DNA from 3 places in the Planococcus kocurii genome. Region 2 is predicted to be linked to each of the others. Evidence: riboswitches for the same ligand, from Rfam matches in the RefSeq annotation. Region 2 holds a riboswitch; each other region holds the start of a gene.
The links. Region 2 has a riboswitch for lysine ahead of AUO94_RS03100 (Na+/H+ antiporter NhaC family protein). Riboswitches for the same ligand answer to the same signal wherever they lie in the genome.
Positions count from the first base shown of each region.

Region 1 (7,907 bases), 210 kb from region 2:
TGCGTATCTGTAATGCTAATCTGATTGAAACGTTCAAGAAGTTCTTGGATTTTCTCATCCGTCTTCTGTAAACGATCATTATAGCGCACAACGGTTACGTTATCTGTCATCCACTCGCCTAATTCTTTGTGCAGAACGTAAGCATTTTCTGTACCATTCAATGCCAAAATTTCTTCCCATTTGCGTTGCTCCTCAGCTTCATGCTGATCATAGATCACTGAAGGAAGGTCTTCCGCAAGAACCGCCAAGCCATTTACGTATTCAATAGCATTCGGTCCTGCGACCATACCACCATAAATCGCTGACAGCAAGGAGTTCGCACCTAAACGGTTACCCCCATGCTGAGAATAATCACATTCGCCTGCTGCTAAAACGCCCGGAATGCTTGTCATTTGATGATCATCTACCCATAGTCCGCCCATTGAGTAATGAACAGCTGGGAAAATTTTCATCGGTACTTTACGAGGATCATCACCTGTGAATTTCTCATAGATTTCGATGATTCCGCCCAACTTGATGTCAAGCTCTTTCGGGTCTTTATGAGAAAGATCCAAGTACACCATATTCTCGCCATTAATGCCGAGTTTTTGGTTGACACACACATCAAAAATTTCACGCGTTGCAATATCACGCGGTACTAGGTTTCCGTATGCTGGATACTTTTCTTCAAGGAAATACCAAGGCTTGCCGTCTTTGTAAGTCCAAATACGTCCACCTTCTCCACGAGCCGATTCTGACATTAAGCGCAGTTTATCGTCTCCTGGAATAGCTGTAGGGTGAATTTGGATAAATTCGCCGTTTGCGTAATAAGCTCCTTGTTGATAAACGATAGAAGCCGCTGAACCTGTATTAATAACAGAGTTCGTCGATTTCCCAAAAATAATTCCCGGTCCGCCAGTTGCCATAATAACAGCATCCGCACGGAACGATTTAATTTCCATGGTCGTCATGTTTTGAGCTGTGATCCCTTTACCAACGCCTTGCTCATCAAGAACAAGACCGAGGAATTCCCAACCTTCATATTTCGTGATCAGTCCAGCCACTTCATAGCGACGAACTTGCTCATCTAGTGCATATAATAGTTGTTGACCCGTTGTAGCACCAGCAAACGCTGTTCTGTGGTACATTGTTCCACCAAAACGACGGAAGTCCAATAGACCTTCTGGCGTACGGTTAAACATAACGCCCATCCGATCGAACATGCGAATAATTCCAGGTGCCGCATCTGCCATTGCTTTCACGGGACGCTGGTTCGCTAGGAAGTCTCCACCGTAAACGGTATCATCAAAGTGGATGTCTGGAGAATCCCCTTCACCTTTTGTATTAACCGCTCCGTTGATCCCGCCTTGTGCACATACTGAGTGGGACCGCTTAACTGGAACGATTGAGAATAAATCAGCGGGAGAGCCTGCTTCTGCAACTTTAATTGCTGCCATTAAGCCAGCAAGGCCACCACCGACGATTGTAATTTTGCCCTTCGCCATGTTAGTATTCACTCCTCTTTTAGTTCACCAATGATTGAAACATTCTTAAACGAATGCAAACAATGCTCTGATACCAATAACCGATAACACAATAAATACTAGAAGTGTGAAATAAGTTGCGTTTTTTTGTGCTGCTGCAGATTGTGTAATTCCCCAAGTAACAAGGAACGACCAAAGTCCATTTGCAAAGTGGAAAGTTGCTGCCACTACACCAACAATGTAGAATGCCATCATCCAAGGATTGTCTAAGATGTTTGCCATCATGTTAAAGTCAGCTTCAGCAGCTGCTCCGATTGCAACTTGGAATCTTGTTTCAAAGATGTGCCAAGCGATAAAGACTACTAGGAAGACTCCTGTATAGCGCTGTGCAACAAACAACATATTGCGCATATAGCTATAATGCCCAGGATTGTTCTTCGCAGTAAACGCTATGTATAGGCCGTAGAACGCATGATACAAAATCGGCAGGTAAATGACAAAGATCTCCAGGAAAATGACGAATGGAAGATGTGCCAAAAAGTAAGATGCCTTGTTGAATGCCTCTTCCCCCTGTGTAGCAAAATGGTTGACAATTAGGTGCTGCGTTAAGAATATACCGATAGGAATAATTCCCAACAATGAGTGCAGCCTACGCATAAAAAATTCACGATTGTTATCCAAAATTTTACCCCCCTCAAAACATTAATTGGTAGCGTCCAAGACAGACGTTTCGTATGACTGTACCTGAAGCCACGCACCATCATGATACAATAATATGACATATTTATTGTACTCCCCCCCTCAAGGAGCGTCAAGGCAACATAACTCCTTTAAACCGATAGCGCTTATGGATTTCGCAGGCGATTACCTTCTATCTAGAGGAAATGTATCGAAATAGAATCGATTTAACAGCATTCCGCAAAGGAGCGATTCTCTAATTGAGAATCGCTCCTTCCGACTATTCTAGTACAAACCACTGTGTAGACATCATTACTATATTAGCATTGAGAATTTGAACATTTTGTGAATTTTTTCACTAGCTTTTATCACATAAAGAATTCATTATTTATGAGTGGACTTCTACCGCAGCCAATCCGTACGCTGCATGTAAAGCATTCGCTGATTTGTTCATATCTACTTCTGGTACAACGACTGAAATTTTTATTTCAGAGGTACTAACCATCTTCACCGGAACTTCTTCGCTTCTTAAAATATCGAACATCCGAGCTGCGACTCCAGGATTCGATACCATCCCTGAACCTACAATCGACACTTTCGATAAGCCGACTTCTACATTCAGTGTCAGAAAACCAATGGCATCTTGTGCTTCCGTTAAAACTCGGCGTGTTTCTTCAAGGCTTTCCTGGCTAATAGAAAAAGAGACAGACGGTGGAAATTCATCACTGATGCTTTGAACAATAATATCCACATCAATGTGATTTTCAGCAAGCTTTGTAAAAATAGTAGCAAGAGATCCGTTGAATGGCTTTTTGTAACTCACAGTTACGCGCGCTATTCCTGGTTCGAATGCCACACCTCTAACGATTAAATTTTTCTCCACAGTGATCACCTCTTGTATGATTGTGCCAGGCTCGTCTGAATAACTTGCTCTGACAGATAATGGGACGTTATTGTTTTTTGCGAATTCGACCGCTCTCGGATGTAGTACGCCCGCTCCGAGATTAGCAAGTTCCAACATTTCATCATAAGAAATTTGTTGTAACTTGCGTGCACCTGTTACATACCGTGGATCTGACGTATAGACACCGTTAACATCTGTATAAATCTCACATTTTTCCGCTTTTAGTGCTGCAGCAAGCGCAACGGCAGTCGTATCCGATCCACCGCGACCAAGGGTTGTAATATTACCAATTGTATCCACTCCTTGAAAACCGGCAACCACACAAAGATAACCATTTTCCAACACACGTTCAAGACGTTCTGTATTTATTTTAATGATGCGTGCATTACGTGGTACGGATTCTGTTTCAATTCCTGCCTGCCATCCAGTAAAAGATAAAGCTTCATGACCCAGTTTCTTGAAAGCCATCGCCAATAACGAAATCGTAATTTGCTCACCTGTTGCCAGTAACATATCCATTTCTCGCTTTGGCGGTTCCGCTGATATTTCTCCCGCTAATCCGAGCAACGTATCAGTTGTCTTACCCATCGCCGAAACAACAATGACTACGCGTTTGCCTGCTTGTTTTTCACGAATAGCTCGTTTGGCAACTCCGATAATTTTTTCTGGAGTCGCGACAGAAGTTCCTCCAAATTTCATGACGATCGTTTTCATTCCATCCACTCCCACATTTAGTATGTGGCCCTCAAAATGACTAGCGATCATGCCACTAGACACAAAAAAAGGTAGCTCCCCGCAACCGCGGGAAACTACCTCTTATCATGTACGAAAAAAACGTCCATGTGAGATAGCCCTCCAGAGATTGACTCTGACAGCTCTGCACTTGTTAAATGCAGAACCAGCATGCGTAATAGCAGTCATACGCACACTTCGGCGACCATCCCTTTCACCATCCTTCGTAGATTCTGCAAATCTCCAGATGCTTACTATTGACGTTCGCGCCTCTATCATCACTTTTCCAAGTGATTTACTTATTCTTACTTATTCTTCTACGATACCATGTTACGACTCGCTTGGCAATGTGCCTTGTTTAAAATGCTGTTCAATAGAGATTGCTAGCGCTTCTGGCATTCCTGCCTCTTGGATTTGTTCTACTGATGCTTCTTTGATTTTTTTAACAGAACCAAAATGTTTCAGTAGCTGTTGCTTACGTTTGGGGCCAACCCCTTCAAGCCCATCAAGTGCTGATTGAATTGAATTTTTTCCACGTAACTGACGGTGAAACGTAATAACAAAACGGTGGACTTCGTCTTGAATCCGTTGAAGCAGGTAAAAAGCTTCACTCGTCCGCTTTAGTGGCACAATTTCAGCAGGTGAACCATACAGCAATTGAGAAGTTTGGTGCTTAGCGTCTTTTGCTAGACCCGCAATTGGGATAGATAAACCGAGTTCATCTTCTAAAATTTCACGTGCCGACTCCATTTGTCCTTTTCCTCCATCAATAACAATCAGGTCAGGTAAAGGTAAACCGTCCTTCAATACACGTGAATAACGTCGACGGATAACTTCTCGCATCGCCGCGTAATCATCCGGCTTTGACGCATTCCGAGTCTTGTATTTGCGGTAGTCTTTTTTAGAAGGCTTGCCATCAATAAACGTAATCATTGCAGATACTGCATCAGCGCCTTGAATATGCGAGTTATCAAAAGCTTCGATGCGAAGAGGCGCTTCAATGTTCATCGCCTCACCCAAATCTGTACAAGCGCCGATGGTCCGTTCTTCTTGTCGCTCTAACAATTGGAATTTTTCTTTAATGGCCACTTCCGCATTTTTCTTAGCAAGTGCCACCAGCTCTTTTTTCTTGCCCCGTTGTGGAACGAGCACACGAACGCCTAGCCATTCTTTTAACATATCCGGATCATCCGCTTCAGGAATTAAAATTTCACTCGGTTTCACATGGTTGGCTTTTTCATAAAATTGCCCGAGATACGTTAAAAATTCCTCTTCCGGATCGCGGTACAAGGGGAAAAGCGATACGTCTCGTTCAATTAGTTTGCCTTGTCGCACAAAAAAGACTTGCACACACATCCAGCCTTTATCAACAGCATACGCAAAAACGTCGCGATTGGTAAAATCATTCATCGCCATTTTTTGTTTTTCCATCACCGTTTCAATCATATTAATTTGATCACGGTATTCTTTTGCGCGTTCAAATTCCAGATTTTCTGCCGCTTCCGACATTTTTGCGACCAATTGCACTTTAACTTCACGGAATCCACCGTTTAAAAACTTTGTAATGCCATCAATCATCTCTTGATAGGTTTCTTTTTCAACCGGTTTAACACACGGTGCTAAACATTGACCTAAATGATAATATAGACATACTCGGTCAGGCATCGTATGACATTTCCGCAACGGGTACAAGCGGTCCAGTAGTTTTTTTGTTTCTGCTGCTGCGTAGGCGTTAGGATAAGGTCCAAAATATTTCCCTTTATCTTTTTTTACTTGTCTTGTCGTGATCAGCTTCGGATGACGCTCTCCCGTAATTTTTAAGTACGGGTAGCTTTTATCATCTTTTAGCATAATGTTATACTTCGGATCGTATTTTTTAATCAAGTTCAACTCGAGAATTAATGCTTCTTTATCAGAAGACGTAATAATATACTCAAAATCCTCTATTTCATTCACCAAACGTTGTGTTTTGGTATCATGACTTCCCGTAAAATAAGAACGCACACGATTTTTGAGAACTTTTGCCTTTCCTACATAAATTACCGTATTCTGGCGATCTTTCATCAAATAACAGCCTGGTTGATCAGGCAATATTGCCAATTTGTGTCGAATCAATTCGTTTGCCATTTTATCACCCTATTAAAAAACCGGGTACCATCACTGGACCCGGTTAAGAATTATGCGTGTTTTTCAACCAATTCAGCTAATGCTTCTTTTGGTCGGAAACCAACTACTTTATCAACTGTTTCGCCGTCTTTCATCAATAACAAAGTTGGAATTGACATGATGCCATAGTTTCCAGCTGTTTCTTGGTTTTGATCCACATCAACTTTTACGATTTTAACTTTATCGCTCATTTCAGCGTCCAATTCTTCTAGCACAGGAGCGATCATTTTACATGGTCCGCACCAAGTTGCCCAAAAATCTACTAAAACGAGTCCTTCTGCTACTTCTTGTGAAAAGTTCTGATCTGTACCGTGTACAATTGTCATGAATAATTCCTCCTTATGATTAACCAAACTATATTCAAAGTATATCATGCGTTAAAAACACTAGCTATTTTTTTGCCTACTCCTCTATTACCCAGCAGATCATTGGGCTAAACGAAAAACAGATTGCTTCCGTCCTAACAGTTGCTTTCCTACAGCAGTCGCTACTTCTTCAAGCCACTCATTAGTAAAAATCCTCAGACAAAAACAGATGACGAGTTTTTGTTTTTCTCGCCACCTGTTTAAGTTTTAAAAGTAAGCGATTAGCCACTTTTTGTAATTACATTACTTTCTTAAATTCTTCTGTCAGCATGGGAATAACTTCAAACAAATCTCCGACAATGCCGTAATCTGCTACTTTGAAGATATTTGCTTCTGGGTCTTTGTTGATTGCTACGATGACTTTCGAGTTAGACATCCCCGCCATATGTTGGATAGCTCCAGAAATACCAGCTGCGATATATAGGTCAGGTGTTACCACTTTTCCTGTTTGTCCAATTTGAAGTGAGTAATCGCAATAATCTGCGTCACAAGCTCCGCGAGATGCACCGACTGCCCCACCAAGAAGATTAGCTAATTCTTGTAAAGGTTCAAATCCTTCTGTGCTCTTGACGCCACGGCCTCCAGCTACGATAACTTTCGCTTCCGAAAGATCGACACCTTCAGTTGATTTGCGTACAACATTTTTAATAATCGTGCGCAGGTTTGTAATATCCACAGCCAACGAATTAACTTCACCTGAACGTTCTTGTCTTTCAAGTGGCGCAATATTGTTCGAACGCACTGTAATAAAGTCAATGCCGTCTTTTAGTTTCACTTTTTCAAACGCTTTACCAGAGAAAATCGGGCGGATAAATACAGCTTCGTCGCCTTCTCCTTCAATGTCCGTAACATCTGAAATTAAGCCAGCTTGTAATTTAGAAGCGATTTTGGGTGCCAAGTCTTTGCCAACTGATGTATGACCAAAAACGAGACCTTCTGGTTTTTCTTGTTCGACAACTGCCATGAAAGCTTGACCATAGCCGTCAGATGTATATGATTTCAAATGCGGATGTTCAACTGTTACGACACGGTCTGCGCCATATGCCACAAGTTCAGCACCAAAATCAGCGACTGCATCTCCGATTAAAACGCCTACTACTTCACCGCCGCCAGAAATTTTCTTAGCAGCTGCAATTGCTTCAAATGAAACATTACGTAATGCGCCTTCGCGCGTTTCGCCTAAAACTAATACTTTCTTCGCCATAGTCTGTTTACCCCCTAAGTAGATGTGAAAAAATGCTATCGTGATATGAACGTACCGAACGCTTAAAATCATCAACAAACTTGTCGTTGTATCTTTTACTTAAGATGCTCGGTCACTTCAAGTTACATTAAATAACTTTTGCTTCGTTACGTAGTAAGCCAACCAGTTCTGTTACCTGGTTTGAGATGTCACCTTCAAGAATACGGCCAGCTGCTTTTTTCGGTGGCAAGTAGATTTCGATTGTTTCTGTTTTCGCTTCTACGTCGTCTTCTTCGATATCTAAATCATCTAATTCCAGTTCTTCTAGCGGCTTTTTCTTCGCTTTCATAATTCCTGGAAGCGATGGATAACGCGGCTCGTTTAACCCTTGTTGAGCTGTCACTAACAGTGGCAAT
Region 1 covers NZ_CP013661.2:384,719-392,625, forward strand. Annotated here, with positions in the region: gene sdhA (succinate dehydrogenase flavoprotein subunit) at 1-1,484, opposite strand, end outside; gene AUO94_RS01950 (succinate dehydrogenase cytochrome b558 subunit) at 1,530-2,144, opposite strand; gene AUO94_RS01955 (aspartate kinase) at 2,530-3,759, opposite strand; lysine riboswitch at 3,886-4,060, opposite strand; gene uvrC (excinuclease ABC subunit UvrC) at 4,108-5,904, opposite strand; gene trxA (thioredoxin) at 5,955-6,269, opposite strand; gene AUO94_RS01970 (electron transfer flavoprotein subunit alpha/FixB family protein) at 6,547-7,512, opposite strand; gene AUO94_RS01975 (electron transfer flavoprotein subunit beta/FixA family protein) at 7,640-7,907, opposite strand, start outside.
Region 1: it holds a riboswitch for lysine, as region 2 does, so the genes downstream of both, AUO94_RS01955 (aspartate kinase) here and AUO94_RS03100 (Na+/H+ antiporter NhaC family protein) in region 2, are expected to answer to the same signal.

Region 2 (7,907 bases):
CTTCACTTACTTCAACACCTTGTTGCGATGCCATAAACCCAAGAGCTGCGAAAACACCGATACCAGCTAATAATTCAAAGCTTGAGTTGGCAAAACCTGTGATAAAAGCGTTATTTGTAATGTCCGACTTTTTAGGAAGATAGCTTGAGTACGTAATCATAATGGCAAATGCGACAGATAAACTAAAGAATATATGTCCATAAGCTGCGACCCAAACCGACGGATCCATAATAGCGCTAAAATCTGGTTGGAAGAATGCTTCTAGTCCTACCAATGCCCCGTCCAGTGTAACTGCACGAATAACTACTGCCAAGAAAATGACGACTAAAGTTGGAATGAAAATCCGGTTAGCCACTTCAATTCCTTTTTTCACTCCTGCAAGCAAAATTCCGAGTGTAATGACCCAGACCAGCACTAGAGGAATAAATACGCCCCAAACAATTCCACCTGTTTGCCCTGGGCTAACTGTCAGTTGCAAAAATTCATTGAATAAGAAATCTTGTGTATCTGTGCCCCATGCCTGATTGATTGAAAATATAGTATAGCGCATTGCCCAAGCGATAATAACGGCATAGTACACAGATATAATGAAGGACACAAATACTGCCCACCAACCAAGCCATTCTAGTTTTTTACCACCCATTCTAAAGAATGATAATGGTGCAGAACCTCGGTACTTATGACCAATCGTAAATTCAAGGATTAAAATTGGTATACCGGCAGTTAATAATGCAAATAGATATGGTATGAAAAAGGCACCCCCGCCATTTTCAAAGGCAACATACGGAAAACGCCAAATGTTACCTAAACCTACTGCAGAGCCGACAGCTGCCATGATAAAGCCGGCACGTGTACCCCATTGCGAACGTTCCATCACTCTTCCCCCTCTGTATTCCCATTCTATTTACATAAAAATAGGAATTTTGTTTGTTTTCAGATTATTAACTAATCTAAAAATAGTATACCGAGAGAGCGCTTTAATGTAAAGACGATTTCACAATATAATTTAAAAAAACTATTGCGGCAAAAGTAAAAAGGCAGAGAAATAGCTTCTCTGCCTTGATTTCATTATATATTTTGTTGTTTTTCAATAATAGTTGTTCGTTGTGACCAGACAACAAAGAGAATGGCTAACACGGCTAAGACTACGCCTAACGAAATCAATAGCGAACCAGTGAAACCTATGACAATGTACCCAATTGCAGCGATACCTGCAGCGGTTAACGCATACGGTATCTGAGTTAAGACATGGTCCATATGATTGCTTCCCGCTCCTGTCGAAGACAAGATCGTCGTATCGGAAATCGGTGAACAATGATCACCAAAAACCGCTCCTGCTAACACTGCTGATAACGCTGGCAATAATAAGGATGGGTCAGCCTCAATCATAATTGTACCGGCAATCGGTAATAAAATACCGAAAGACCCCCACGATGTTCCTGTAGAAAAAGCCATAACACCCGCTAACACAAACAGTAAAACGGGAAGAATAGCTGTCGGAACATTGCCTTCAGACACAACGCCTGCTAAATATGCACCCGTTTCAAGTAACCCGATCAAAGAAGTCAGCGACCAAGCAAAAATCAAGATTAGCACTGCACCCATCATTGATTTGATACCTGCCCAAATGCCTTTGCCAATCCAGCCCACGTTAGCTGTTTCGTTCTTTTTCATTTGCATAACGTATAAGATAATGGACGTTAATGCGCCTAGCACACCACCTGTTAATAAGGAAGCTGGCACATCTGTATTTTCAAAAATCAACCAAATATCAAATACTTGATCTGCGTTCTGATAGCCCGTCCATATCATTGCCCCTACTGTACCAACAATCAACAATAAAATTGGTAGTAATAAATCTCTAACATGTCCATGTGAATGAGTTGGAAAATCTTCTTTCATTTCACCTGGAATTGTTTTGTTAGGATCAAAAAGTTGTCCTTCCGTAATGGCAAGCACTTCATGTTTCTTCATTTCACCAAAATCAACATCACGAATAGCAACAAAAAAGACAATAGCTAGAGAAGCAACTACATAAAAGTTCATCGGTGCCATCCACAGGAAAGCTTCTAATGCGGAATATTCAACAAAAGTTTGTCCTGCTAAAATCGTCGCAATAATCCCAATAATTGCAGCTCCCCAACTTGATACGGGAGAAACGACACAAACAGGTGCAGCAGTCGAATCGATAAAGTACGCGAGCTTAGCGCGTGACACTTTATAACGATCAGTAATTGGACGTGCAACTTGTCCTACAGCTAAAGCATTGAAATAGTCATCGATGAAGATCACAATTCCAAGAACTACTGTTAGAACCTTCGCCCCTCTTCGCGACTTGATACGTGTGGAAGCCCATTCAGCGAAAGCATGGCTGCCTCCTGATAAACTAACGAATGCTGTAATAATGCCAAGCAACAACAAGAAAAGAATGATAAAGACGTTGTAAGCGTTGAAACCTTCATCCCAAAAAATAATCGTAAATGATGTTACAAGCTCTTGTAAGGCATCAAGTGGTGCAAACCATGTCAATATTACAGCTGCTGCTACAATACCGGTACCTAGCGACAATAGCACACGACGCGTTAAAAGTACCATAACGATTGCAATAATCGGCGGCAAAATCGAAAAAATCGTATTCTCCATAAAAACTCCTCCTAATTTTTGATGGGTGAAAAATGAGATAAAAAAAGCCGACCTCTCCAATTGGATAAAGTCAGCCTTCTACAATTCGTCTGTGCATTAGAACATCAAACAACCCTGTAGCTCCCCATTTAAGCTGTTGCTCAAATGACAGTGACATTCTTATTTAGAATGACCCCAATCCATCTTCTTAGACCTAGAAAATCGATTTCGGCAAAACTTCCTTTCAGATGCGTTCAACGCGGTCAAACTCGCGCATCTTACTGATCAGTCCTGCAGCCTCTACCCACCAATATATATTTCTTTATTAGCATAGCCCAAAATCACCATAAAATCAACTGCGTTTATATTCCGAATAGGCCTTCTACTTCAAGGCTTTGCTATGAAAATACTCGCTAAACACATCACGCAGAAACTCTGGCATAAAATATGTCTTAGCCGCTCTTTTCAAGCTTGGAAAAAAGTAGCCAAACGTTAACATGTCTAACGTAACCAATCGGTAAGTTTGATCGTGCACTGCTAGTTGCCCATTGATATAAAACCGGTGATTTATAATTTCCATATTCAAATGAATCATCTTGCCAAACACCGCGCCACGGAATCCCATTCCTTTTAACTCGAGCTGTGGCCATTCTGAGTTCAAAGACTGCAAATAAATCTCTTTTAACTCGGCTCCGCTTAGCTCGACAAGACAAGGGTTGATTGGATGAGGCAGCATTTGATGAAAGTTGTAGCGAGTCATCGCACCTTTTGCCATATCTTCCATAAATATTCCGGCATTAAATAACGCACAATCGGCTTCTGTAAATTCAATCAGCGCTTGTCCAAACAAAGTTGCCAGCTCTGAATCTTTAAACCACTCTGCTTTTAGCGTCTTGTCGCTATGAAAAACTAACTCGTTCATTTGTATTTTTCCCTGCTCGATTAGCCGTTCATCAAATCCTTCTTGTTCTTCGCGTAACCGAGACACTTCAACGAGTTGCGCAGTGGTTTTTTCAAATGCTTCTGCTACAGCAATATGACCAACGTAAACACCGAATTTTCCTGCAGCACCTAGCAAAGTGTCCCCTTGCCATTTGCCTTCATGAAAAACATGATGCGTATGTGCCCCCAAAATAATATTGATTTGTGGACAAAGATCCGCCAATAACTCGTCTTCTTTAATGCCAAGATGTGATAAGCAAATAATTAAATCCGTGTGTTCTTCAATTTCTTTTACTGCTTGAATAATAGATTCTTTGGCATCTGTAAGTCGCCAACCCAGTTTATGATAAAAAGGCGTAAACTCTGCGGTTGCACCCACTAATCCAATCCGTTTTCCGTTTGTTGTACGGATAATATGATAGGGCTTAGCCCATTGAGGTCGATTGCCACGCAAATCAAATAAATTTGACACCACCACTTTAAAATCGGCTTGAACATACAAATCAGCAAGCTCTTCTTTTGACAGTGTAATGCCTTCGTTATTGCCAATCGTCACAGCATCGTATTGCGCTTCGTTTAGTAATTGCACATTGCCTTTGCCTGCTGTGCCTTCTGTATAAGGATGCGAACGATCAACATGGTCACCAATATCTAAAATAAGACAGACGTCGCCTTCTTCTTCGTGCCATCTTTTTCGTTCAGCTAAAAACGATTTAATCTGTGGCCAATTTGTAAAATGGCTATGCAAATCATTTGTATGATAAATATGAATAGTTTCACTCATGAAAACACCTCTTTAAGAACTAAATATTCCTTCATAAATCGATCGCAACCCGAGAATCAAAAGGACAATACGCAAAATGGTCACCAGCATTTCCGAATTCAGGCGCTTGTTTAACTTCGCACCTATTTTCGCACCCATGTATGCACCTGGAACAACGGCTAGCGTATAAATCCATGGCACGTTTCCTAATGAGATATGGGTAACGGAGTTGACAAGTGCTGATAAAAACACCATAAACATAGACGTCCCAATGGCTACATGTGGTGGGAATAAGAACAATAAAATCATCGCAGGCACGATAATTGAGCCACCACCGATACCGAACAACCCTGAAGCCACTCCAACAAAAAAAGTTAATAACAAGGCAAACCAAATTGGATAACCATAAATATATTCTTTATTTTGATTGTCTATAAACGTTGTTTTACGACCGTTGTCCACGAACCAGCGAACCGCTTTGAGCCGGTCGCGCAACAGTAAAAGCAGCGATAGAAAAACGAGAAGAATTCCGAAATACAGATTGAATGACGGCAAATCCAAGTTTTTATTAACAAAAGCACCAATGATTGTACCGGGTGCACTTCCTGCAAAGAAAATAAGTCCGCTTTTATAATCGACTGTTCGAACTTTCATATAAGCTAAAGTTGAAGACAAGCCTGTGAAAATCATCATGATGACTGATAAGCCAACAATTTTCTGAGGCGAAAGGTCCGGAAAAAACGCAAAACTGGTGCCTAGAAAAAGTAAAGCTGGAACCAGTATAACGCCACCACCAAGCCCTATCAATGCACCCACTATGCCAGAAGCCACTCCGACAAGTGCCATAACGATAAAAACCATTAAAATCCTCCTTCAAATAAATCCATTTGCTTTGGTGAAAGCCCGTCAAATGATAAATCATTCATATTCTGGAACTCTTTAGCGTCACCTGCTGCATGGCCTCCTGAGTTATTATTAAAAATCACGTAGACCGTTTCTGCTGTTTGCGCCAATAGGTTTACAGCACGACTGATTTCGCCCAGTTCTTCTTTATTATAATCATAGAGATAACGAACTTCCCGCCAGTTTTGTCCATGCCCTGGATTTAGCCAGCCATGAACATTGCGACCGTGAATACGAAGTAGCACTTTGTCTGTTCTTGAAGAAATTGGAACCAGTGGAATTGAGCCATCTCCTGCCTGCGGTTCGTCACACACTGTGTGAATCAACTGATTATCCCGTAAGAAGTCCACGGTTTTTTCACTCATCCCATTGGCATACCAGGATTGATGACGAAATTCGATTGCCAGATCAAATTCTTTTAAACGCCCGGTAATCTCTCGAAGTTGATCGACATTGTCTTTTTGGCAATCAAACCACGGCGGAAACTGAAGCAGTACCATTGCCAGTTTCCCAGCTTCTTTTAATGGGCGAATGGATTTTTTAAACGCTTCAAACATGTCATCGCGTGAGTCAAATGGATTTTCTCCACGCAGATGTCCTGTCATTCCTTGATAAGCTTTTACTACAAACTGAAACGGCTCTGGCGTTTCTTCCATCCACTTCCGAATATTTTTTTCCGGCTGAACTGCATAAAAGGAGGAATCCAATTCTACAATTGGAAAATGAGCACTGTAATCGATCAATTTATCTGTTTTCTTTGAGCCAGGGCTATAGACATCTGGATGGTCTCCCCACCCCGTCAAACCTACATAAATCATCGTCCCGCCTCCATTTCTGGTTATTATTTTATGATAGCATAGAAAAAATAGAACGTCTTTTTTTAAAGGGAGTTTCTTTTGATCAATTGAGAGTTCAGGGAGAAAATATTATTTTAGGTTACTAAGATAGCCGTCTAGTTAGAAGTATTTTAATTCCACCGAATAGCATGGGAAGCAATTAAATCTTACAAGACACAAAAAGACTGTCACCAAAAGTCATATTTCATGACCTTTTGGGACAGCCCGTTAGTTATTCGTCTATTAACCGATCGAGCCTTCCATTTCGAACTTGATTAAACGGTTCATTTCTACCGCATATTCCATTGGAAGTTCTTTCGTGAATGGTTCGATAAAGCCCATTACGATCATTTCTGTTGCTTCTTGCTCAGAAACACCACGGCTCATCAAGTAGAACAATTGCTCTTCAGATACTTTTGAAACTTTCGCTTCGTGCTCCAAAGAAACGTTATCGTTTAAAATTTCGTTGTATGGAATTGTATCAGAAGTTGACTGATTGTCCATAATTAACGTATCACATTCAATGTTTGAACGTGCGCCGTCCGCTTTACGTCCAAAATGAACGATTCCGCGATACGAAACTTTCCCGCCTTGTTTTGAAATTGATTTCGAAACAATCGATGAAGATGTATTTGGAGCCAAGTGAATCATTTTCGCTCCAGCGTCTTGATGCTGTCCTTTACCAGCGATTGCAATCGACAAAGTCATGCCGCGTGCGCCTTCACCTTTCAAGTAAATAGCTGGGTATTTCATTGTCAATTTCGAACCGATGTTGCCATCAATCCATTCCATTGTTCCGTTCGCGTCAACAAATGCACGCTTTGTTACAAGGTTAAAGACATTGTTTGCCCAGTTTTGAATTGTCGTATAACGGCAATAAGCATCTTTTTTCACAATAATTTCAACAACAGCAGAGTGAAGTGAATTCGTTGTGTAAACAGGAGCTGTACAGCCCTCTACATAATGAACGCTTGCGCCTTCATCAACGATAATTAATGTACGCTCAAATTGGCCCATGTTTTCCGAGTTGATACGGAAATAAGCTTGAAGTGGAGATTCTACTTTAATGCCTTTTGGCACGTAAATAAATGATCCACCAGACCAAACTGCCGTATTCAACGCTGCAAACTTATTATCTGCTGCTGGAATTACTGACTGCCAATATTCTTTGAAAAGGTCTTCGTTTTCACGAAGAGCAGAACCGGTATCTTTAAAGATAATCCCCATGTCTTCCAATTCAACTTTCATGTTGTGGTAAACAACTTCAGATTCGTACTGAGCCGAAACACCAGCCAAATACTTTTGCTCTGCTTCTGGAATACCTAATTTATCGAATGTGCGTTTGATTTCTTCAGGAACTTCATCCCATGAAGTTTGGCTCGCTTCTGATGGTTTTACGTAATACGTAATTTCATCAAAGTTTAGTGAACCTAAATCGCCGCCCCATTGTGGCATTGGCATTGAATAAAACAATTTTAATGCTTTCAGACGGGATTTTAACATCCATTCTGGCTCATCTTTAATTTTTGAAATTTCTCTTACAATATCTTCAGTCAGGCCACGTTTAGATCTAAAAACTGATACATCTTTGTCGTGGAACCCATATTTATAATCACCGATTTCCGGCATTTTTTTCGCCATCGTCGTTCCTCCGTTCTATATTACGATTTTTCTTCGTTTTGCACGCCTTTTTCCATGGCTTTCCATGCCAAAGTCGCACATTTGATACGGGCTGGAAACTGAGAGACGCCTTGCAATGCTTCAATGTCACCAAGATCAATCGAATCATCGTACTCTTTGCCAAGCATCATATCTGAAAAAATGCTGGAAAGTTTTAATGC
Region 2 covers NZ_CP013661.2:596,304-604,210, forward strand. Annotated here, with positions in the region: gene AUO94_RS03095 (sodium-dependent transporter) at 1-874, opposite strand, end outside; gene AUO94_RS03100 (Na+/H+ antiporter NhaC family protein) at 1,069-2,643, opposite strand; lysine riboswitch at 2,753-2,933, opposite strand; gene AUO94_RS03105 (bifunctional metallophosphatase/5'-nucleotidase) at 3,005-4,348, opposite strand; gene AUO94_RS03110 (sulfite exporter TauE/SafE family protein) at 4,361-5,188, opposite strand; gene AUO94_RS03115 (DUF72 domain-containing protein) at 5,188-6,048, opposite strand; gene sufB (Fe-S cluster assembly protein SufB) at 6,310-7,707, opposite strand; gene sufU (Fe-S cluster assembly sulfur transfer protein SufU) at 7,728-7,907, opposite strand, start outside.

Region 3 (7,907 bases), 1.5 Mb from region 2:
TTGGTCAAGGTGAAAAAACCTTAGTATTTGGTCATGGTTTTGGCTGCGATCAGCAAGTCTGGGACAATACCATTGTAGAATTTTCAGCAGATTATCGAATTGTCACTTTTGACTATGTCGGTGCAGGGAAAAGTGATAAGGCCGCTTATTCGACCGAACGCTATAGCACGTTAGACGGTTACAAACAGGATCTTCTAGAAGTTTGCGCTGCGTTAGCACTTGAGGAAATCTTATTTATTGGTCACTCTGTCAGCGCTATGATTGGGATGCTTGCTTCAATCGAACGTCCAGAGTTGATGGAGAAAATGATTATGATTGGACCATCTCCCTATTATCTGAACGAACCTGGCTACAATGGTGGATTTGAACAATCTGATATCGATGAATTATTGGATATGATGGAAATAAACTATAAAGAATGGGCGAAGTATTTGGCGCCTGTCGTCATGCAAAACGAGGAACGTCCTGAACTGGCTGCGGATTTTGAGCAATTATTGTGTTCAAATGACCCGATGATTGCTCGTCAATTCGCTGAAGTAACATTCACTTCAGATCTTCGTGACCAATTAGATAAAGTTACAGTACCTACGTTGATTCTTCAACCAAAATTTGATGCCATTGTACCATTAGAAATTGGTCAATATCTCCGCGATCATATCTCAGGTAGTCAATTGGTTGTAATGGAAGCAATGGGACACAATCCACATTTGAGTGATTCAGAGGAAACGGTAAAACGCATTAAGGCGTATTTAGCAGAATAGAGGAGTGAAAATCGTGGAACAGCAACTCGATAGAGCCCCTTGTGGTTATTTGGTTCTGGACCAGGAATTGCGTGTCGTTGAAATGAATAGCACGTTGCGGAATTTGACAAGCGTAGAAAATCCGCAGCATATCCATGATTTACTGACTATCGCTTCCCGGATGTATTTCCAAACGTACTTTACTCCTTCTATTAAAATGCATGGCACCGTAAATGAAATGTTTTTGACCTTGAAAAGTGCGGCAGGACATATGCCAGTCTTGATGAATGCAGTAGAGCAAAATGGTTTGTACGAATGTGCATTGATGCAGATGAGTGTTCGTGGTGAATATGAAAAAGAACTCCTATTAGCCAAACGTAATGCAGAAAAGATCAACCGTGAAACAGTAGAAGCCTATGAGAAACTACAACACTTAATGAGCGAAGTAGAAAGTAAACAGCAACAACTGATTGATCTCAACTCGACACTTCAACAATTGTCCATTACGGATTCGCTAACAGGCTTGAAAAATCGTCGCTATTTGGAAGAACGACTTCATGACTTTTTACTGCAGGCGCAAAATGGTCGAAAAGTGGCTCTTTTGATTTTGGATATTGATTATTTTAAGCAAGTTAACGATACATATGGTCACCAAATAGGTGATGCAGTATTGCAGGAATTAGCGTGGCATCTAGAAACGAAAGTTGGAGCGGCTGGCATTGTAGCACGTCTCGGAGGAGAAGAGTTCGTCGTCGTGATGCCAGACTCAGGAATTGAAGAAGGCTTAGCTATGGCTGACTCTTTGTGTAAACACATAGAAGCTGCTGACTGGATGCATGTACCCATCACGGTAAGTATCGGTGTCGCCGTTTATGCGCTTGGAGACGAAGTAGGAAGCTTGCTATCCAGAGCTGACAGTTTTCTGTACAAAGCAAAAGCTAATGGAAGAAATTGTGTCTTTGGCAATGAATAAAGAACTACCTTTAACATCCGTCTTTAAAAACGGATGTTTATTTATTGGGAGAAATAGGGAACTGGACTCATTGCAACCATTCATTTAACAGCTATAATTAGCGTACAAAATATCTTTGCCTCTGGAGGACTTATGGAAAAAGAGAATCGGTTATTGGGGGAACGCGTGTCGGCAGATAGAGAATTGATCGCACAATTGATCCATGAAGAAGTCAGCGCGAATCTTCAGGCTGAGCAGTTGCAAATGACGAAAGCCTTCATTGAAGTTGTAAATAACATTCGAACTGATTTTGTGGATTTGATCGGACAATCCATTAGCAATAGTTACAATATTCAAGAGGTCTATACGAAGATTCAACAATGGGGAGAAAAAACAGGTGATTTTTTTCTTGAAAACAATCGATCGCTAGAAGACGCACTTGCCGAAGTTTCTTTATTTCGAAAACACATCGGAACAGTCATCAAAACAGAAGCCCTTCACAAGAAGATTAACATTCAAATTCTTTTTGATAGTATGGAGACCTTTCATTCGTTACTGGATTATGCAGCTGTTTCCTATACAGAAGCCTACACAGTTTCATATCGACGAAAATTGAACTGCGCAAGAAAAGAATTTCTTGAACTTTCCTCACCCGTTGTCCCGGTCAGTGATCAGATTGCCATTTTACCACTAGTGGGTAGCATTGAAATGGACCGAGCTCGTTATATACTGGAGAAAACCTTACTAGCAGCAAATCAACTAAAAATTACGGTATTGATTGTAGATTTGTCAGGTGTCGTGAGAGTCGACTCAATCGTTGCAGAACAAATTATTAAAATCATCCAGTCGCTAAAGCTCGTAGGTATACGCTCGGTTCTCACGGGAATCCGTCCAGAAATTGCAGCGATGCTTATTGGTATTGGCGTCGATTTAAAAGACATTGAAATTGGTGGCAGCCTGAAACGCGTCTTACATCAGATGAATGTCACTTAACTAAAAAAACGCTGAAGTTCCTAGACTTCAGCGTTTTTTTTTAGTTAGTCAATTTGTTACTGCTTCTGAATGCAGACTGGGTAAAGACTTGTGTAACGTCAGGGTTTCTTCGTCAGTCAGTGCAATCATTGGTAACCGAACGCCCCCAGTCGAAACACCTGTCATGTGCAGTGCTGCTTTGATTGGAGATGGATTTGGCGCAGCGAACAATGCTTTCATTGTTGGCAATAACCGTCTATGAATAGCTGCTGCTGTTTTCACATCACCTGTTTTAAAACTCGTAATCATGTCTTGCATATCGTTGCCGATAATATGTGCAGCAACCGAAACGATGCCCGCACCACCGATAGACAGCATCGGTAAAGTCAGACTGTCATCGCCGCTATAGACAGTAAAAGATTCAGCTGTGTGTTCAATAATTTCTGAAGCAGCATCCAAATCACCGCTCGCTTCTTTAATAGAAACGATATTGTTAATTTGAGACAAGCGGATGACGGTTTCTGGAAGCAAGTTAACGACGCTACGTCCTGGAATGTTATAGAGCATGACAGGTAGATGAGTCGACTCCGCAATGGCTTGGAAATGTTGGAACATGCCTTCTTGTGAAGGCTTATTGTAATAAGGCGTAACTAGCATAATGCCATCTACGCCGACTTTCTCTGCTTGTTGAGTCAAAGAAATCGATGCCCGCGTATTGTTCGAGCCGGTTCCTGCGATGACCGGAATCCGTCCGGCAACAGTGTTGACGGTAAACTGGAACAATTCTATTTTTTCCTCTATCGATAAAGTTGGCGATTCGCCTGTAGTTCCTGCGACGACAAGACCGTCAGATCCATTAGCAATCAAGTGCTCGATTAAGTTTTGCGTTGCCGGAAAATCAATTTCCTCGTATTGGTCGAATGGTGTTACCATTGCTGTAATTACTTGGCCGAAATTCATACAGAACACACCCTTTTCTAATTTTTTTCGAAGCTTAGAGGTGAGAGGCCAGTCAGGAACAAACAAAAAAGCAGCAACAGGAGGTCCTGTTGCTGCAGTAGAAACAATGTTTACCATTTGCTCCTGTACATCAGATAGCCCTCCATATAGTTTCCTATATGACAGTCCTGCATTTATTAAATGCAGACCCAGCGCACGGAAATGTGAGATCTCCGCCACTTCGGCAAATCCCCCTTTCGGCAAACGTCAACGGATCTCATCATCCTCGTTTTGCGTACTAATGGTTTTTGCGCCTCTATCCTACTCTTGTAAAAACAAGAGCAAGAAATATTGAATTAGCTGTACTATAACAAATGTTTCTATTAATTGCAAGATGAAGAACGCAAAAAATTATAGCCGAGGAGAGATAGAATGAGTGAGCAAGCCTATGACCAACTGCTAGTGATTGCAACAACAGGAAACCAGCAAGGATTTAACGCCTCTTTGCATCATAATCGTTATGAGCCTACACCTTACGATTTACTCGACAAATTGTTTGAGCATTATAGCCTGTCTCCTGAAGATTGTATCGTTGATGTTGGTTGTGGAAAAGGGCGCTTGAATTTTTATGTGCATCATTTTTTTGGTGTAAAAAGTGTAGGCATCGAAATGAATCCGACATTTTACACAGAAGCCCTCGAAAATAAAAAACAGTACGCGAAAAAGCACAAAGGTGCAGAGTTTCACATTAACTTTTGTAATTGCTTAGCTCAGAAATACCCAGTTACAGCAGACGATACCGTATTCTATTTCTTTAACCCTTTTTCAGTGGCGATATTCATCGCATTTGTGAATAAAATTTTAGCTTCAGTCGAAAAATCTCCACGGACGGTAGACGTGATTTTGTTTTTTGCCTCTCAAGACTACAGTGATTATCTGGAAACTAACGGAGTTTTTCAGCTAATAGAAGAAATTCAATTGTCGGATTTCCATAAAGATCCGCGCGAACGATTTTTAATTTATCGATTGTCTAAAATGGATTAGAACTAGTGCTCTAAAGGGTATGTTTACAGTAAAACAATTGTGAAACGAGGGACCCCTATGGAATGGAAAGGTAGAAAAGCCAGTAGAAACGTTGAAGATCGGCGAGGGAAAGGTGGAGCGCTAGTAGCAGGAGGCGGCATCGGCGGTATTTTAATTGTGTTATTAGTGGCTTTTTTAGGAGGCGACCCAGGTGTCATTCTTGATCAATTGGGTGGATCCTCAGGAACGACTTCAAACCAGTCTTACGAATCAACTCCACAAGAAGAAGAATTGGCTGAATTTGTGTCAGTCGTTCTAGCGGATACGGAACAAGTTTGGACAGAAGTTTTTAAAGAAGAAGGCATGGAATATGTTGAGCCGACACTCGTTTTGTATAGTGGCAGCGTCGAGTCTGCCTGTGGAACAGCAGGCGCAGCCGTCGGACCCTTTTATTGTCCAGGCGATTACAAACTTTATATTGATTTGAGTTTTTACAATGACCTACAAACCCAATTTCAAGCACCCGGTGATTTTGCCATGGCGTATGTCGTGGCACACGAAGTTGGACACCACGTTCAAAATCTTCTTGGTGTTATGGAAGACGTGCAGCCACTTCGCAGCCAGCTTAGTGAAGAAGAATACAATAAAGTGCAAGTACGCTTGGAGTTGCAAGCGGATTATTTGTCGGGCGTCTGGGCCCACCATGCGCAAGGTATGGGCTATTTAGAAGAAGGTGACCTAGAAGAAGCATTGACAGCGGCAAGTGCGGTAGGGGATGACACCATTCAACAGCGGTCCCGTGGTTACGTTGTACCTGAGAGTTTTACACACGGTAGTTCCGAACAGCGCCAGCGATGGTTTAAAAAAGGCTTTCAAGCCGGTAATTTAAAAGAAGGCGACACGTTTAATGCAACTGATTTGTGATGGCACCTAAAGTGAAAATCACTTTTAGCATGCAAATAAAAGGGTGCAGCATTGATATTTTTGCTGATGTGATTCATTATATAAAATAGACAGTCTTTTCATTTCGTATGGAAAGAAATATAGCTCTGCGAAGGAAGTACAGCATGTTGGATGACAATATCACACGCCTAGAATACAACGGCAAAGAATTAATCCTAATCGGTACGGCACACGTTTCTAAAGCTAGTGCAGAGCAGGTGAAAGCCGTCATTGAAACCGAGCGACCGGATTCGGTATGCATCGAATTAGATGCGCAGCGCTATGAATCGGTAACTCAAGACAGCAAATGGAAAGAAACCGACATTTTCAAAGTGATCAAAGACAAAAAAGCAAGTTTGTTACTCATGAATTTGGCTATTTCCTCTTTTCAGAACCGTCTTGCAGATCAGTTTGGCATCAAACCTGGACAAGAAATGATTCAAGGGATTGCTTCTGCTAAAGAAACTGGCGCAGAATTGGTACTCGCTGACCGCAATATTCAAGTAACGTTTTCGCGCATTTGGGGCAATATCGGTTTTATGGGGAAAGCGCAATTGCTGACTTCCGTATTCTTTAGTATTTTCAGCAAAGAGACGATCTCAGAAGAAGATTTGGAAAAGATGAAGTCACAGGATACCCTCAACGCGGTAATGAATGATTTTACCCAATCTTTCCCTAAACTGAAAGAGCCGCTCATTGACGAACGAGACCAATATTTGGCGCAAAAAATTAAAGAAGCTCCTGGTCAAAAAATTGTCGCGGTTCTTGGTGCAGCACATGTTCCAGGAATCATTAAAGAAGTCCACAACGAACACGATTTGGAAGAACTGTCAAAAGTTCCAGCCAAATCAAAGTGGCCGAAAGTTATCGGTTGGGCGATTCCGTTAGCATTGGTCGCTATGATTGCCATCACGTTTATGAATAACCCTGCGGCTGGTCTCGACCAAACGATTAGCTGGATCCTTTGGACCGCATGTCTTGGGGCAATAGGTGCTGCTGTAGCTTTCGGTCATCCATTAGCAATTCTCACTGCTTTTGTCGGGGGTCCGATCGGTGCACTACATCCATTGTTAGCGGCAGGCTGGTTTTCAGGACTTGCACAAGCCTATGTTCGTCGCCCGAACGTTGGGGATTTCCAAACTTTATCGAAGGACGTGTTTACGCTTAAAGGCTTTTGGGACAATAAAGTTACGCGTGTTCTACTGGTTGTGGTGTTAACAAATTTGGGTACGGCAGCAGGCAATGTAATTGGTGGATTAGACGTTATTCGTTTGTTTTTCCAAAACCTATAAGTAGATTTCCTACCGGACGGCGAAACTTTGCTGTCCGGTTTTTTGTTTTTCTATTGTTGCTGATAGTTTAAGAACGGGTATATATAACAAAAGATCATTAGAAATAAGGAGGCGCATGGAGATGAGCTTTTTTCTAGTAGGCATTTTACTGTGGTCGTTGGTCATTTTGTCCGTCGTGTTGGCAATAATTGGTTTCTGGAGGGGTTCCTGGCAAGCGTTAGCCTGGAGCGGAATTGCTTTGCTTCCACCGATGCTACTTATTTATATGGGGGGAGATGGAGTTTGGTTCCAGTTTGGTATCTTGTTGCCGATCCTTTTGTTGGTTGCTGCTTTTTTGATGAAACAGCAAAAGACACCCAATTCGTAATCGGCTGGTAATTTCAGCCGATTTTTCTAAGCATGCCACTGGTAATTCCAAAGCCATAGTTATACAATTGTTATACAAAAAATGCAGAGGAGACAGGCCAATGAAATATCTATTAGATCGAAGCAAGTTATTCATATTTTTAATTTTAATCTTATCGATCGTTGGGGCATATGTCTTTATCACATTACCGCAACGTGAGATTCCGGAAACCCCATCAAACCTTGTTTTAATTTCAACAATTTTGCCAGGTGCAGGGCCTGAGGAAGTGGAAACGTCCATCACCAATCTGCTCGAGCGTGAAATCCAACAAGTAGATGGCATTGCATCGCTGCAATCCGTGTCTGCCAATTCTGCTTCCATCATTACACTGGAAATAGAAGATGGTGAGAATCCGGATGAGTTAATCAACAGTATCCAGCAACAAGTAGGAAATGCGACATCAGGATTTCCTGATAACGCATCAGAAACAACGGTGGAAAAACTAGATTTAACTTTCCCCTTAGTGTCGTACATGTTCTATGGGGATAAAGAAGAACTGAAAAATATGGAAGATGCGTTAGCCACGCTTTCTGAAGAAGTAGAAGCCGTTTCAGGAGTTGCTGGAACAACGGTTAAAGGATTAAACTCACAGCAAGTTCTAATTGAACTCAATAGTGAAGAACTAGCCGCTAATGGGCTTC
Region 3 covers NZ_CP013661.2:2,114,144-2,122,050, forward strand. Annotated here, with positions in the region: gene AUO94_RS10440 (alpha/beta fold hydrolase) at 1-761, shown strand, start outside; gene AUO94_RS10445 (GGDEF domain-containing protein) at 775-1,713, shown strand; gene AUO94_RS10450 (STAS domain-containing protein) at 1,846-2,685, shown strand; gene dapA (4-hydroxy-tetrahydrodipicolinate synthase) at 2,734-3,624, opposite strand; lysine riboswitch at 3,752-3,930, opposite strand; gene AUO94_RS10460 (class I SAM-dependent methyltransferase) at 4,036-4,647, shown strand; gene ypfJ (KPN_02809 family neutral zinc metallopeptidase) at 4,705-5,550, shown strand; gene AUO94_RS10470 (TraB/GumN family protein) at 5,694-6,860, shown strand; gene AUO94_RS10475 (hypothetical protein) at 6,982-7,227, shown strand; gene AUO94_RS10480 (efflux RND transporter permease subunit) at 7,328-7,907, shown strand, end outside.
Region 3: it holds a riboswitch for lysine, as region 2 does, so the genes downstream of both, dapA (4-hydroxy-tetrahydrodipicolinate synthase) here and AUO94_RS03100 (Na+/H+ antiporter NhaC family protein) in region 2, are expected to answer to the same signal.